2 regions of the Saccharothrix sp. 6-C genome follow, and region 2 is predicted to be linked to the other one. Evidence: riboswitches for the same ligand, from Rfam matches in the RefSeq annotation. Region 2 holds a riboswitch; the other holds the start of a gene.
What was found. A riboswitch is a leader RNA that binds a small molecule or an ion and turns the genes downstream of it on or off. The one in region 2 is predicted to bind glycine.
Positions count from the first base shown of each region.

Region 1: it holds a riboswitch for glycine, as region 2 does, so the genes downstream of both, gcvT (glycine cleavage system aminomethyltransferase GcvT) here and gcvP (aminomethyl-transferring glycine dehydrogenase) in region 2, are expected to answer to the same signal.

Region 1 covers NZ_CP064192.1:6,653,732-6,661,832, reverse strand. The annotation lists gene IOD16_RS28090 (acyl-CoA dehydrogenase family protein) at 1-129, shown strand, start outside; gene IOD16_RS28085 (CaiB/BaiF CoA transferase family protein) at 129-1,253, shown strand; gene IOD16_RS28080 (hypothetical protein) at 1,656-1,817, shown strand; gene IOD16_RS28075 (helix-turn-helix transcriptional regulator) at 2,019-2,507, shown strand; gene IOD16_RS28070 (hypothetical protein) at 2,612-2,989, shown strand; gene IOD16_RS28065 (DUF3817 domain-containing protein) at 3,004-3,306, shown strand; glycine riboswitch at 3,370-3,457, shown strand; glycine riboswitch at 3,459-3,553, shown strand; gene gcvT (glycine cleavage system aminomethyltransferase GcvT) at 3,679-4,821, shown strand; gene glyA (serine hydroxymethyltransferase) at 4,836-6,101, shown strand; gene IOD16_RS28050 (malonic semialdehyde reductase) at 6,181-6,786, shown strand; gene IOD16_RS28045 (RNA polymerase sigma factor) at 6,799-7,944, opposite strand; gene IOD16_RS28040 (YciI family protein) at 7,953-8,101, opposite strand, start outside.
Region 2 covers NZ_CP064192.1:6,320,351-6,328,451, reverse strand. The annotation lists gene IOD16_RS26515 (ATP-binding protein) at 1-192, shown strand, start outside; gene IOD16_RS26510 (STAS domain-containing protein) at 217-636, opposite strand; gene IOD16_RS26505 (hypothetical protein) at 1,082-1,324, shown strand; gene IOD16_RS26500 (CDP-alcohol phosphatidyltransferase family protein) at 1,406-1,993, shown strand; gene gcvH (glycine cleavage system protein GcvH) at 2,055-2,438, shown strand; gene garA (glycogen accumulation regulator GarA) at 2,552-3,013, shown strand; gene ftsR (transcriptional regulator FtsR) at 3,028-3,693, shown strand; gene IOD16_RS26480 (bifunctional nuclease family protein) at 3,837-4,310, shown strand; gene IOD16_RS26475 (MerR family transcriptional regulator) at 4,873-5,439, shown strand; glycine riboswitch at 5,548-5,638, shown strand; gene gcvP (aminomethyl-transferring glycine dehydrogenase) at 5,794-8,101, shown strand, end outside.

The DNA of each region.
Region 1 (8,101 bases), 330 kb from region 2:
CAGCTGTTCGGCGGCTACGGCTACATGGCCGAGTACCCGATCGCGCGCGCGTGGGCGGACGCGCGGGTGCAGAAGATCTACGGCGGGACGAACGAGATCATGAAGGAAATCATCGCGAGGTCGCTCTAGTGCCGGGGCCGCTGGAGGGGCTGAAGGTCGTCGAGCTGGCCGGTCTCGCGCCCGCGCCGTTCGGCTGCATGGTGCTGGCCGACCTCGGCGCGTCGGTGGTCCGGGTGGACCGCGTCGGCGGCGGCACGGAGGTGCCGCTGCTCGGCCGCGGGCGGCGCTCGATCGGCGTGGACGTGCGCCGACCCGAGGGCGCCGAGCTGGTGCTGCGCCTGGTCGCGGAGTCGGACGTGCTGGTCGAGGGCTTCCGGCCCGGCGTGACCGAACGGCTGGGCATCGGCCCGGCGCAGTGCCTGGCCCGCAACCCGGGGCTGGTCTACGGCCGGATGACCGGCTGGGGCCAGGACGGGCCGCTGGCCGACCGCGCCGGGCACGACATCAACTACATCGCGGTGGCGGGCGCGCTGGAGCCGATCGGCCGGGCGGGCGCGCCGCCGACCGTGCCGCTCAACCTCGTCGGCGACTTCGGCGGCGGCGGGCTGCTGCTGGCGCTGGGCGTGCTGGCGGCGCTGTACGAGCGGGGGAGGTCCGGGCGCGGGCAGGTGGTGGACGCCGCCATGGTCGACGGCGCGGCGCTGCTGACCACGTTCGTGCACGGGATGTCGTCGGTGGGCGCCTGGCCGGGCGCGCGCGGGACGAACCTGCTGGACGGCGGCGCGCCGTTCTACGACGTGTACGAGGCGGCCGACGGCGGGTTCGTCAGCGTCGGCGCCCTGGAGGACAAGTTCTACGCCGAGCTGCTGGTCGTGCTGGGGCTCGCCGACGCCGGGCTGCCCGGCCGGCACGACCCGGCGAACTGGCCGGAGCTGCGGGCCCGCATCGCCGCCGCGGTGGCGACCCGGACCAGGGACGAGTGGGCCGCGCTCGCGGAGGGCACGGACGCGTGCCTCGCGCCGGTGCTGGCGCCGGGGGAGGCGCCGGGGCACGGGCACAACGCCGGGCGGGGGACGTTCGTCGAGGTCGCGGGGGTGGCGCAGCCCGCGCCCGCGCCGCGCTTCGGTCGCACGCCCGCGGCCACGCCGACCCCGCCGCCCGCGGTCGGCGAGCACACCGCCGAGGTGCTGACCGGGCTGGGGCTGGGCGAGGACGAGATCGCCGCGCTGCGGGCGTCCGGCGTGATCGGGTGATGACCCGATCGAGCAAGGAAAAAGGCGCGCGAAATCACCTGAAGGGGTAACGGAAATGAGAGGCAGCCGTCATCGACCTTTGTCACGCTCGGTGCGTGCTTCGGCGCAATCAGGTGATGGGCTGTGCAGAGGTGGCAGTGTCTGAAGAACCTCGGTGTCCGTGCCAGGGGGTGGGCGAGTGGCCCGTACCTTGGTGATCGGCGGGACCACTGGTCCCCTTGATCGTCCGTTCGGGTGACGCTCGGGGTCCCTCAGGCGTGGTTGCGTGGTGTTCGTGCGACCGGTCGAGGGACGGCGGCGGGTTCGATCGTCATCATCCGGGTGAATGAGGGACCATGGCCGTTGACACGACCGGTGCGGCGCACGGCCGCACCTCCCAGTCGGACGGACGGAGACCGATCAGTGAACGTCAAGAAGGTGGTGACGCTGGCGGCGGTCGCGCTGGTGCTGTTCCTCCTGATCACCCAGCCGAACGAGTCCGCCGAAGCGGTGCGGACCGCGGTCGGGTGGCTCCAGTCCGGCGCCGAGTCGATCATCACCTTCGTTCGCAGCCTCTTCGCCTAGGGGACGCGCGGCAGCCCCGCGAACTCCGCTCAATGCGGTCACGATCGGTGACCACGGCCCTCGAACGTTGCACCGTACGGGTGGAATGAGGGCTATAACGCCCTGGTAACAGGGTTTTTGACAAACCAGGGTCTAGCGGTTGTCGGTACCCGCTAATACGGTGCGTCGCATTGGCTGATCTTCGACCGATGAGGAGGCAGAATGGTCGAGGACTCCGGAGTCGACGAGCTGTTGCGGCAGTGGGCGGCTGAGCGCTCGGACGACGCCGAGCTGCAGGAGGTGAACCGGATCAAGGACGCGTGGCTCGCGGAAGCGCCGCCGTCCGCGCCGGGGATCCCGGTGCAGCGGGCGAATGGCGGTCCCCGCGGCCTGGTGAAGGTCGAGTCCGCGGATCCGGCGTACGTGGCGGCGATGCGGAAGCGGGCGCCCGAGGTGCCCGAGCCCCTGCTCGCCGCGGCCGCCAGCTACTGGCAGCTGGTGGGCGACCTGTCCGAGGCGGAGCAGTGGTGGGACGCGGGCATCAGCCCGCTGGACCAGCGCGCTCTCGACTACCGGGCGGCCGGGCTCTCGCCCGCCGACCTCGGTCGTCGCCTCGGCCCGATGACGGTGCTCCAGCACCTGCGTCGGGGTAGCGCGGCGGCCTGGTGCGTGGCCAGGTTGCAGAGGCAACGCCGGGACGGCGTGGCCTAGGTCCGACGAGTCGGGGCGGGCTCCTGAGGTCGAGGAGCCCTCACCGTGGAGGGTGCGGGCTCCCGTGCGGGGAGCCCCAGCCCCGTGCGAAGTACTCTTGAGGCGTGCGAGGCCTCATCACCCCCCAGCGCCTGGCCATCGGGGCCGTCTGCCTGGCGTCGCTGGTCGTGTGCTGCGGCCTGGCCTACTGGCAGTGGGACCGGTTCTCCCAGGCCGGCGGCACGTTCCAGAACCTGGGTTACGTGTTCCAGTGGCCGCTGTTCGGCCTCTTCCCCGCGTTCATGGTGTGGCGCATCCGCAGGCTGGACGCCCGCCGCCGGGCCGAGGCCGCCGACGAGGCCGCGCCGGAGCCGGTGGCCGCGCCGTCGCGGCCGGTCGTTACCGTTGAGCCCGTCAGAGCGCCCGTGCGGGACGACGAGGACGAAGAGCTCGCGGCCTACAACCGCATGCTCGCCGAACTCAACGCGCGGGACCAGCGGTGAGCGAAGGTAGGGCGATGAGCGGCGCGTTGACCAGGTTCCGGTTCATGGCTTACGTGGTCGGTGTCGGCCTGCTGCTGCTCGTGGTCGGCATGATCGCCAAGTACGCGGGCGGCAACGCGGGCATGGTGCAGGTCATCGGCCCCATCCACGGCTTCCTCTACGCGGTGTACCTGGTGCTCACCGTCGACCTCGCGCTCAAGTCCCGCTGGTCGATCAAGGGCACGGTGCTGGTGCTGCTCGCGGGCACGATCCCGTTCGTGTCGTTCTACGCCGAGCGCAAGGTGGTCGAGAGCGTCCGGGCCGAGAAGAGCCTGTGACCGGGCTTGACCCCGCCCGCCGGGCACCCCTAGCGTCTGGCGGTACCAACTGAACACGGCCGTCGATGTCGCGCGGGAGAGTCCCCGAGCGGGGCGCCGAAGGAGCAACTCCTCCCCGGAATCTCTCAGGCCCAGGTACCGCGCGACGAAGGCAACTCTGGAAAGCAGGCGCACCCGGTGCGCCTCGCCCACGGTGCAAGCCGCCCTCACCCGGTGGCGAAGCTCTCAGGCTCATGGCAGAGGGGGAGGCTCACTCGACGAGGAGTCTCCGGTGGACCGTGTCATCCTTTCGCTCGTGAATCTCTCGGACGTGCCCGCCCGTCGACCCGACCGGTCGGCCCATCGGCATGTCCGCACCCAGGGAGGGCCCGCCTGATGGAAAGCCGCCGCACGCCCCTGCACGCCGAACACGAGGCGTTGGGGGCCATGTTCACCGACTTCGCGGGCTGGCGGATGCCGCTGCGCTACGACAGCGAGCTGGCCGAGCACCACGCGGTGCGCACGTCGGCGGGCCTGTTCGACCTGACCCACATGGGTGAGATCCTGCTCACCGGCCCGGAGGCGGGCGCCGCGCTGGACCACGCCCTGGTCGGCCACGCGTCCGCGATCGGCGTCGGCCGCGCCCGCTACACGATGATCTGCGAGGCCGACGGCGGGGTGATCGACGACCTGATCGTGTACCGCCTCGACCCCTCCGCGCCCACCGCCGGGGGACGCACGTCGGCCGGCCACGACGAGTACCTCGTCGTGGCCAACGCCTCCAACGCCGCCGTCGTGCACGCGGCCCTGGTCGAGCGGGCCGAGGGCTTCGACGCGACCGTCACGGACGCCTCGACCGACTACGCGCTGCTCGCCGTGCAGGGCCCGAAGGCCACCGCCATCCTCGCCGGCCTCACACCGACCGACCTGGCCGCGGTGAAGTACTACGCGTCGTACCCGACCGAGGTCGCCGGCAAGCCCGTGCTGCTGGCCCGCACCGGCTACACCGGCGAGGACGGCTTCGAGCTGTTCGTCGCCCCGGACGACGCCGCGCACGTCTGGCAGGCCCTGCTCGAGGCGGGCGCGCCGCACGACCTCAAGCCCGCCGGCCTCGGCTGCCGCGACACGCTGCGGCTGGAGGCGGGCATGCCGCTGTACGGCAACGAGCTGGGCCGCGACCGCACGCCGTTCCAGGCGAACCTGGGCCGGGTGGTGAAGCTGGACAAGCCGGGTGACTTCGTCGGCCGCGAGGCGCTGGCCGCCGTCGCCGAGCGGGGCGCCGAGCAGGTGCTGGTCGGCCTGAAGACCGCCTCGCGCCGCGCGCCGCGGCACGGCTACCCGGTGCTGGACGCCTCCGGCGCCCGGATCGGCGAGGTGACCAGCGGCGCGTTGTCGCCGACCCTGGGCTACTCGGTGGCGATGGCGTACGTCACCGTCGGCAACACCGAGCCGGGCACGCGGCTCTCGGTGGACGTCCGCGGCAGGCACGAGCCGGTCGAAGTCGTCGCACTGCCCTTCTACAAGCGCACCTCGTAAGGGAGACCCCACACATGTCCGAGCACTTCAACACCTCCCTCGCGGAGTTCGACCCGGAGGTCGCGGACGCCGTCGCCGCCGAGCTGCACCGGCAGCAGAGCACGCTGGAGATGATCGCCTCGGAGAACTTCACGCCGGTGTCGGTGCTCCAGGCGCAGGGGTCGGTGCTGACGAACAAGTACGCCGAGGGCTACCCGGGCCGCCGCTACTACGGCGGCTGCGAGAACGTCGACGTGATCGAGCGGCTGGCGATCGAGCGGGTCAAGGCGCTGTTCGGCGCGGGCTTCGCGAACGTGCAGCCGCACTCGGGCGCGCAGGCCAACGCGTGCGCGATGTTCGCCCTGCTCCAGCCGGGGGACACGATCCTGGGCCTCGACCTCGCGCACGGCGGCCACCTCACCCACGGCATGCGGATCAACTTCTCCGGCAAGCTCTACCACGTGGTGCCCTACCACGTGTCGGACTCCGACGGCCGGGTCGACATGGCCGAGGTGGAGCGGCTGGCGACCGAGCACAAGCCGAAGCTGATCGTGGCCGGCTGGTCGGCGTACCCGCGCCAGTTGGACTTCGCCGAGTTCCGCCGGATCGCCGACTCGGTGGGCGCGTACCTGATGGTCGACATGGCGCACTTCGCCGGCCTGGTGGCGGCGGGCCTGCACCCGAGCCCCGTGCCGCACGCGCACGTGGTGACCACGACCACGCACAAGACCCTCGGCGGCCCCCGCGGCGGCGTGATCCTGACCAACGAGGCCGACCTGGCGAAGAAGATCAACTCGGCGGTGTTCCCCGGCCAGCAGGGCGGCCCGCTGGAGCACGTGATCGCGGGCAAGGCGGTGGCGTTCAAGCACGCCGCGTCGCCCGAGTTCGCCGACCGCCAGCGGCGCACGGTCGAGGGCGCGAAGATCCTCGCCGAGCGGCTGTCCCAGCCCGACGCGGCGGCGGCGGGTGTGAAGGTGCTCACCGGCGGCACGGACGTGCACCTCGTGCTGGTGGACCTGGTGGGGTCCGAACTGGACGGCAAGCAGGCCGAGGACCGGCTGCACGAGGTGGGCATCACGGTCAACCGCAACGCGGTGCCGAACGACCCGCGCCCGCCGATGGTGACCTCCGGCCTGCGCATCGGCACGCCGGCGCTGGCCACGCGCGGGTTCGGCGCGGCCGACTTCGCCGAGGTGTCGGACGTGATCGCGGCGGCGCTGGGGTCCTCGCCGGACCTGGCGGAGCTGCGGTCGCGGGTCGAGGTGCTGGCCGCGAAGCACCCGCTGTACCCGACCCTGTGAACGACGACACGAAATAGCTCGCCAATACTGGAGGTTGTCCCGTGCGCAACCCGCGTACGGGACAACCGAAAGAGGCACCATGACCGCGACCCTCGACGCGCTGGCACTGCCGCGCGACGCACAGGACCTGCTGTTCCGCGAGGCCCGCACGGCGAACGCGTTCACCGACGAGCCGGTGACCGACGAGCAGCTCCGCGCCGTCTACGACCTCGTGAAGTGGGGTCCGACGGCGATGAACAGCCAGCCGCTGCGCGTGCTGTTCGTCCGCGGCGAGGACGCCAAGGCGCGCCTCGCGCCGCACATGGCCGAGGGCAACCGGGCCAAGACCGTCGCCGCGCCGGTGACCGCGATCCTGGCCGCCGACACCGACTTCCACGAGCACCTGGCCACCACGTTCCCGCACTTCCCGGGCGCGAAGGCGGCGTTCGCGGACGACGCGGCGCGCACCGAGGCGGCCAAGACCAGCGCGCTGCTCCAGGTCGGCTACTTCATCGTCGGCGTCCGCGCGGCCGGGCTGGCCGCGGGACCGATGAGCGGCTTCGACGCGGAAGGCGTGCGCGGCGAGTTCTTCGCCGACACCGGGCAGCTGCCCCTGGTGATCGTCAACATCGGACACCCGGACCACACCGGCACCCACCCGCGCAACCCGCGCCTGGACTTCGCCGACGCCGTCCGCATCGTCTGAGCCCTTCGCCCGTCAGCGGGACCGGCGGCCGTTGAGCCGGGCCGCCTGACGGGTCAGGTGGGCGACTTCGGCGAGGTTGGTCGCCCGGCGGGCCGCCTCGGCGTACAGCCGGGCCGCCGTGTCGAGGTCGCCGTCGCGTTCGCGCAGGTACGCCGCCACCGCGGTGTACCTGGGCAGCGAGTCGTCCAGGGCCGCGAGCGCCGCCAACCCGGCGCGCGGCCCGTCGGCCTCGCCCACGGCGACCGCGCGGTTGAGCCGGACGACGGGGCTGTCGGTCAGGCCGGCCAGCTCGTCGTACCACTCGACGATCTGCACCCAGTCGGTCTCCTCGGCGGTCCGCGCGTCGGCGTGCAGCGCCGCGATGGCGGCCTGCGCCTGGAACTCGCCCAGCCGGTCGCGGGACAGCGCCGCCTGGAGGATCGCGACGCCCTCGGCGATCGCCCCGGTGTCCCACCGGCCGCGGTCCTGCTCGGCGAGCGGCACCAGGCTGCCGTCCGGCGCGGTCCGGGCCGCGCGCCGGGCGTGGTGCAGCAGCATGAGGGCGAGCAACCCCGCCACCTCCGGGTGGTCGATCGCCGCCGCGAGCTGCCGGGTGAGCCGGATGGCCTCGACGGCCAGGTCGACGTCGCCCGAGTAGCCCTCGTTGAAGACCAGGTACAGGACCCGCAGCACGGTGGCGATGTCGCCGGGCTGGTCGAACCGCACGCCCGCGACGGTGCGCTTGGCCCGGCTGATCCGCTGCGCCATGGTCGCCTCCGGCACCAGGTACGCCCGGGCGATCTGGCGGGTGGTCAGCCCGCCGACGGCGCGCAGCGTGAGCGCGACCGCCGACGACGGCGTCAGGGACGGGTGGGCGCACAGGAAGTAGAGCTGGAGCGTGTCGTCCACCGTGGACACCGGCCCCGGCGCCGGTTCCTCGTCGAGGACGTCCTCGCGCCGGCGCCGGGCGGCGTCCGCGCGGCTCGCGTCGAGGAACCGGCGCCACGCCACCGTGACGAGCCAGCCCTTCGGGTCCCGGGGCGGGTCGTCCGGCCAGGCGCGGACCGCCTCCACCAGCGCGTCCTGCACGGCGTCCTCGGCCGCCGCGAAGTCGGCTCCGCGGCGGACGAGGACACCGAGCACGCCCGGCGTGAGGCTCCGGAGCAGGAGCGCGTCCATTCCGGACGTCACTCCGCGGTGGCCTGGTGCGCGGACAGGAACGGGCGCAGCTCGAGCCACTCGTGGATCGGCCTGCCGCCGGCGCCGGGGGCGGCCGACAGCTCGCCGGCCAGCTCGACGGCCCGCTCGTAGCTGTCGACGTCGATCACCATCCACC
Region 2 (8,101 bases):
CCGGTCGTCGTCGACCTGCGCGCGTTGGGCGAGCGCAGCGAAGGCCTGGTCCGCGGCCTGCGGGCGGTCGCCGAGGCGGCCGCGGCGGCGGGCAACCGGGTCGTCGTGCGCGCACCCGAAGACGGCCACGCCCGCCGCGCACTCGTCGCGGCGGGCGTGGACCAAGTCGTCGACCTGGTGCCGCACGTGTAGCCCCGCTCCGTCAACCTCCGCCGCTCAGCGGGACTCGTGGAACTCCAGCGCCTGCTCGACCGACTCGAACACGCTGAACACCCCACCCAGGCCGGTGGCGGCCAGCGGGCGGGTCACGGCGCGCGCCACGGCGACCACGCGGAACTCCGCGTCACGCCGCTTGGCGTGCTGCGACGCTTCCACCAGCACCGCCAGACCGGCGGAGCCGAGGAAGCTGACACCCGACAGGTCCAGCACCAGTGTGCTGCCCGCGTCGAGGTGGCGCAGCGACTCCGCCCGCAGCTGCGGCGCGGTGAGCATGTCGACCTCACCGCTCACGCCGACCACGGTGACGCCTTCGGCCGGGGTGCGCACGGCGAGCCCGAGCTGTCCTGCCCGCGGGCTGTCGACCGCGGCGGACTCGGCTCCGCTCGTCGCCACGACGTCCGGATCCTGAACCGTCACGAGGCACTCCTCTTCAGCTGGAACCGCTGGGTGGGAAGCCCGGACGCACGAAATGTGCGCGCAGCACTCAACAGCAGCGTGGCGGAAACGTTTCCCCGCTAGCCGGACTTCCCGGCGCGGCTGTTGGCTCAACCGCTGCGCCGCCCACCGTACGTAGCCCGTGGCGACACCACAAGCCGCGTGGGTGGCGCCCTGATAGGTCCCAGTGTAGTGGGCCGTTCGGTGTGCGGCGGACGACGGACGGTGAACGGTTTGGTACCGCCAGGGCGGGCTACACCTCGGGGGAAGCGTTCCCGAACGCCGCGCGCAACTGGGCGACGCAACCGCCCGCCGGTCGAGACCGGGCACGGATGAGGAGGTGGTCTCGACCACAGTCGCGCAGAATCGGGTGACGGGGATAACGCCGCGAGAGCCGTGAGCGACAACCCCGGTGGAGGGATTTCACATGAGCACCAGAACGGAAACCGAGTCCGAGCCCGCGAAGCGCGGGGCGGCGCGTGCCGGCGCCACAGGCGCGGCGCCGCTGCCCACAGCCCCGTGCAGCGTGGTCTGGAGCAAGGGCCACGCCTACGTGCTCGAAGGTTTCCGGGCCCGCTGGGTCGGCGTCGACGACCGAGGTCGTCCGCAGGCGCTCAGCGGTGACGAACTCCAACGCCGCGGCTGGAGCCGCACCCGGTCGAACAACTGAGCGGGACCGCGCGCGAGCCCGCCGGGCCCGCACCGCGAGTCGACCACCGGTGCACGCCGGGCGGCCATCTACAGTGCGGACGTGTCGCACGATCCAGCCGACCGGCTGCTGACCATCCCGAACGCGCTGAGCGTGTTGCGGCTGCTCGGCGTGCCCCTGTTCCTGTACCTGCTGCTCGGGCCGCACGCCGACGGCTGGGCGCTGGTCGTGCTCGTCGCGGCGGGCCTGTCCGACTGGCTCGACGGCAAGATCGCCCGCTGGCTCGACCAGGCCAGCAAGCTCGGCGCCCTGCTCGACCCGGCCGCCGACCGCCTCTACATCCTCGCCACGCTGCTCGCGTTCGTCGTGCGCGGCATCGTGCCCTGGTGGGTGGCGGCGGTGCTGGTCGGCCGCGAGCTCGTGGTCGGGGTGTGCCTGCCCGTGCTCAGGTCCCGCGGCTACGGCCCGTTCGAGGTCAACTACCTCGGCAAGGCGGCCACGTTCAACCTGCTGTACGCGTTCCCCATGCTCCTGCTCGCCCAGGGCGCCTCGACCGCCGCGCAGATCGCCCGTCCGGTGGCGTACGCGTTCATGGTCTGGGGAGGAGCCTTGTACCTGTGGTCGGGCGTGCTGTACGTCTACCAGTTCACCCTCGCGATGCGCCGACGGCCGGGTGTCGCGCCGGCCTGAACGCCGACGTGGGAAGATCCGGCGGAGCGTTGATCCACCGTCATTGAAGGAGCACACCGCGGTGATTCCCGAGGAGCTCAAGTACACCGAGGAACATGAGTGGGTGCTGCGCACCGGTGAGGACACCGTGCGCGTGGGCATCACCGACTACGCCCAGGAACAACTGGGTGACGTCGTGTTCGTCCAGCTCCCGGAACTCGGCGAGCAGGTCGCCGCCGGGCAGACGCTGGGTGAGGTCGAGTCGACCAAGAGCGTGTCCGACATCTACGCGCCGCTCGCCGGCGAGGTCGTGGCCCGCAACGACTCGCTCGACCAGCAGCCCGACCTGGTGAACTCCGACCCGTACGGCGAGGGGTGGATGGTGGAGCTGCGGCTGGAGGACCCCTCCGCGGTCGACGACCTGCTCGACGCCGCCGCGTACCAGGAGCTGGCGGCCGCGGAGTGACGTCGATCTTCCGGCGGCTCTTCGGTCGGTGGGGGAGCCGCTCCTCAGACCAGGGTTCGGGCACGATAGGTTCTAGCGGTCTCGACGGTTCCAGCAGCAGGAGGAGAGCTCAGGTGAGCACGAACGACGGGCCAGGCGTTCCGCCCGAGCAGTCCCCGGAGCGGACCTCCGTTTTCCGGGCCGACTTCCTCGCCGAGGTCGAGGGCGCCGAGGCGCCCGCCCAGGAGCCGGCCGTCGCGGGTGTCGACGCACTGCCCGCCGGATCGGCGCTGCTCGTGGTCAAGCGCGGCCCCAACGCGGGGTCGAGGTTCCTGCTGGACCGCGACACCACCAGCGCGGGGCGGCACCCCGACAGCGACATCTTCCTCGACGACGTGACGGTCTCCCGCCGCCACGCCGAGTTCCGCCGCGAGGGCGGCGAGTTCGTGGTCATCGACGTGGGCAGCCTCAACGGCACCTACGTCAACCGCGAGCCCGTCGACCAGGCGGTGCTGGCGAACGGCGACGAGGTGCAGATCGGCAAGTTCCGCCTCGTGTTCCTGACCGGTCCGGGCGCCGGGGGCCAGGGGGCCTGAGCGATGGGGCTCCGGTGACGGCGGCCGGGCGGCCACGCGGGGTGTTGAGCATCGGGGCGGTGCTGGCCCAGCTGCGGCCCGACTTCCCCGACGTCACCATCTCCAAGATCCGATTCCTGGAGTCGGAGGGCTTGGTCCGCCCGGCGCGCACGGCCTCGGGGTACCGGCAGTTCACGTCCGCCGACGTGGACCGCCTGCGGTACGTCCTGTCCGCACAACGGGACAGGTACCTGCCGCTGAAGGTCATCAAGGAGCAGTTGGACGCGGCCGACCAGAAGGCGACCCGCGGGGTCGACCTCACCCCGGCCGCCGGGCACCGGGTCACCCGCGAAGACCTGCTGGCGCGAGCGGGCATCGAGCCGGGCGTGTTGGCGGACCTGGAGCAGCACGGCCTGATCAGGCCGGGTGCGGGCGGGTTCTACGACCACGAGGCGGTGCAGATCGCGTCCACCGTGCGGGCGATGGCCGAGCACGGGCTGGAGGCGCGCCACCTGCGCCCGTTCCGCGCCGCGGCCGACCGCGAGGTCGGGCTGGTGGAGCAGGTCGTCGGCGCGGGGCGCCAACCGCGCGAACGTGACGAGGTCGTGCGGGAGTTGGCGGCGCTGTCCGTAACGCTGCACACACTCTTGGTGAAGGTGGGCCTGCGTGACGTCGTCGGACGCCCGGTTTCGCCGAGGTGAACGCGTGTCCGCATCGTGATCGGAAGCGGGCGGGCGGTTGCGCACAGGGCCCGCTTGGCGGGTAGCGTCGAAAGAGTACGTGGGGGATCCTCGTTGGTAGCGGGGACGCCAGAATTTCAGCGCGCTGAGGGAGGCGAGACCCGATGAGCGAAATGCGCGTCGTCGGCGTGCGGGTGGAACTGCCCGCCAACCAGCCGATCCTGCTGCTGCGCGAAACCGAGGGCGAACGGTACCTGCCGATCTGGATCGGATCGGTCGAGGCCACGGCGATCGCGTTGGAGCAGCAAGGTGTCCGTCCTGCCCGGCCGTTGACGCACGACCTGCTCAAGGACGTCATCGGGGCACTCGGCCGGCAGTTGGAGCAGGTGCGGATCACGGACCTGCAAGAAGGCACGTACTTCGCCGAGCTGGTCTTCGACGGCGACATCCGGGTGTCCGCGCGGCCGAGCGACTCGGTGGCGCTGGCGCTGAGGATCGGCGTGCCGATCCACGCGGAGGAGTCGGTGCTGGCGGAAGCCGGCCTCATCATCCCGGACGAGCAGGAGGACGAGGTCGAGAAGTTCCGCGAGTTCCTCGACTCCGTCTCGCCCGAGGACTTCCGCGGCGCGGACACGTAGTTCAGCGTCCGTCCACCCGGGTCCGGGTCCGGGCCCCGCTCCAGGTCGATCGGTGGCCGCGGTCCGGGGGTCCGGAGTCCCGCATGCCCGCCGGCCCCTGCGACCGCGTCCGTCCGCTCCGCGCACCCGGGGATCGGCCTCTCGGTGGCGTCACGCCCGGCTGGGGACAAGCGGGTCGGGTGCTTGACAGGACCGATGGGGTCGGGCGGTGTCGTGAAGGGCCGAGCCGTGCGGTCCCGAGCCGTGAACGGCGTCTCGCGGGCGTGTGCGGTCCGTTGTGGATCGGGTCCACGTGATCCCTCCGAGGGTCACGCGGCTGGGTTACACAACGTCAACCTTGATCGGCTAAACGATCACTAAACGTCACCCGAATGGCTTACGACGGCCGACTCTCTCAACCTCAACCTCACGTTGAGGTCAGACACGTCCCGCGCGTCGCGTTGACCTGCCCCCTAGGCGGTCTTACCGTCGAACTCAGGTGAATTGCCACGGTGTGATTCGGACACCGCGGCGGCTTCACGTTGGTCGCCGGTCGTCGTGACCGGACCGAGGGGAGGCAGGCGTGGTCGAGGAAGCGCCCATCCGGGCCGGATCCGGCGAACAGGGTGAGCTGTTCCCGGACTCCTCGCTGCCGGACGAACTGGTCGGGTACCGCGGCCCCGCCGCGTGCCAGATCGCGGGCATCACCTACCGCCAGCTGGACTACTGGGCGCGCACGGGGCTGGTCAACCCGACGATAAGGAGTGCCCAGGGCTCCGGCAGCCAACGGCTCTACTCGTTCAAGGACATCCTGGTCCTCAAGGTCGTCAAGCGGCTGCTGGACACCGGTGTCTCGTTGCAGAACATCCGGGTCGCGGTCGACCACCTGCGTCGCCGCGGCGTGCAGGACCTGGCCCGGATCACGCTGTTCAGCGACGGCACCACCGTCTACGAGTGCACGTCGCCGGAAGAGGTGGTCGACCTGCTCCAGGGCGGCCAGGGGGTGTTCGGGATCGCCGTCTCCGGCGCGATGCGGGAGATCAGCGGCACGATCCACGACTTCCCCGCCGAACGGGCGGACGGCGCGGAGATCGTGGAGCCGGCCAACGACGAGCTGTCCCGTCGCCGCCGGACCAGGGCCATCGGCTGACCGGGCCTGCCGGCGGGCAGGTGACGAGCGGCGCCACGCGGTGAGATCCGCGTCGCGCCGGCGGTGCCGTTCACCCACCTGCCGGGTACGATTTCGCGCGTAGTCGCTTTATCCCGTGCGGGAGAGTCCGAGCCAGTCTCGGCGCCGAAGGAGCAAATCCTCCCCGGAACCTCTCAGGCGCAAGGACCGTGCGGGTGAGACGCCTCTGGAAAGCGGGTCGGCCACCACCGACCGACCCCGCCGACGGTGCAAACCCGACAGCCGGGTGAAGCTCTCAGGCGCCCGACGCCGGGCAGAAGACAGAGGGGGAGGGCAACGGCAGAAGTCTGTCCGGAGCCCTGGAGGCCAGCACCGATGACGCAGGACCGCATCCCCCTCGCCGCACTCGAGCACGGCACCCCGTTCGCCGACCGGCACGTGGGCCCGCGGCCCGCCGAGCTGGCCCGCATCCTCGACGTGATCGGCGTCGGCTCGCTGGAGGAACTGGCGCAGCACGCCGTCCCCGAGTCGATCCGGGAGCGCGACCTGGTGCTGGACCTGCCCGCGCCCGCCACCGAGACCGAGGCGCTGGCCGAGCTGCGCGCCCTCGCCGCGCGCAACCGCCCGATGACGCAGATGATCGGGCTCGGCTACTACGGCACCACCACGCCGCCGGTGATCCGCCGCAACGTGCTGGAGAGCCCCGCCTGGTACACGGCGTACACGCCGTACCAGCCGGAGATCTCCCAGGGCCGCCTCGAAGCGCTGCTCAACTTCCAGACGATGGTCGCCGACCTGACCGGTCTGCCGCTGGCCAACGCGTCGATGCTGGACGAGTCCACCGCCGCCGCCGAGGCGATGACGCTGGTCCGCCGCGCGGGACGGTCGAAGTCGACCAAGTTCGTGGTGGACGCCGACACGCTGCCGCAGACGCTGGCCGTCATCGAGACGCGTGCCGAGCCGCTGGGGATCGAGATCGTCACCGCGGACCTGTCGCAGGGCATCGAGGGCCTCGGCCTCGGCGGCGACTTCTTCGGCGTGCTGCTGTCCTACCCCGGCGCGTCCGGCGTGGTGCGCGACCACGCGGCGGTCGTCGAGGAGATCCACAAGGCCGGCGCGCAGGCCGTCGTCGCCGCCGACCTGCTGGCGTTGACGCTGCTGCGCCCCCCGGGCGAGATCGGCGCGGACGTGGTCATCGGCACCACGCAGAGGTTCGGCGTGCCGATCGGGTTCGGCGGGCCGCACGCGGGGTACATGGCCGTGCGCCAGGGCTTGGAGCGGCAGCTCCCCGGCCGGCTCGTCGGCGTGTCCGTGGACGCCGACGGCTCGCTCGCCTACCGCCTCGCGCTGCAGACGCGTGAGCAGCACATCCGCCGGGAGAAGGCGACCAGCAACATCTGCACCGCGCAGGTGCTGCTCGCGGTGATCGCGTCGATGTACGCGGTGTACCACGGCCCGGAAGGGCTGAAGGCCATCGCGACCCGCGCCCACCGGATGGCGACCGTGCTGGCCGCCGGGCTGCTGGAGGGCGGCGTCGAGGTCGTGCACGGCGAGTTCTTCGACACCGTGCGCGCCCGTGTGGAGGGCCGCGCCGCCGCCGTCGTCTCCGCCGCCCGCGACCTCGGCGTGAACCTGTGGCAGGTCGACGAGGACGTGGTGTCGATCGCGTGCGACGAGACCACCACGCGCGAGCACCTCGTCGCGGTGTGGCAGGCGTTCGGCGTGACGGTCGGCGACGTGGACGGCCTGGACGCCGACACCGCCGACGGCATCCCCGCCGACCTGCGCCGCACCAGCGACTACCTGACCCACCCGGTGTTCCACGCGCACCGCTCCGAGACCGCGCTGCTGCGCTACCTGCGCGCGCTGTCGGACAAGGACGTGGCGCTGGACCGCAGCATGATCCCGCTGGGCTCGTGCACGATGAAGCTCAACGCCACGGCCGAGATGGAGCCCGTGACGTGGCCGGAGTTCGCCGACCTGCACCCGTTCGCGCCCGCGTCGGACGCCGCCGGCCTGCTGACGATCGTCGCGGACCTGGAGCGGTGGCTGGCCGAGGTGACCGGCTACGACGCGGTGTCGTTGCAGCCCAACGCGGGCAGCCAGGGCGAGTTCGCGGGGCTGCTGGCGATCCGCGCCTACCACCTGGCCAACGGCGACTCGCACCGCGACGTGTGCCTGATCCCGTCGAGCGCGCACGGCACCAACGCCGCTTCCGCCGTGATGGCCGGGATGCGGGTCGTGGTCGTCAAGTGCGACGACCGCGGCAACGTGGACGTCGAGCACCTGCGTTCGACGATCGACGCGCACCGCGACTCGCTGGCCGCGATCATGATCACCTACCCGTCGACGCACGGCGTGTACGAGGACACCGTGCGCGAGGTGTGCGGGCTGGTGCACGACGCGGGCGGCCAGGTGTACGTGGACGGCGCGAACCTCAACGCGCTGATCGGCCTGGCGCGGTACGGCAAGTTCGGGTCGGACGTGTCGCACCTGAACCTGCACAAGACGTTCTGCATCCCGCACGGCGGCGGTGGCCCGGGCGTCGGGCCGATCGGCGTGCGCTCGCACCTGGCGCCGTTCCTGCCGAACCACCCGCTCCAGCCGGCGGCCGGCCCGGCGACCGGTGTCGGCCCGATCAGCGCCGCGCCGTGGGGTTCGGCGTCGATCCTGCCGATCTCGT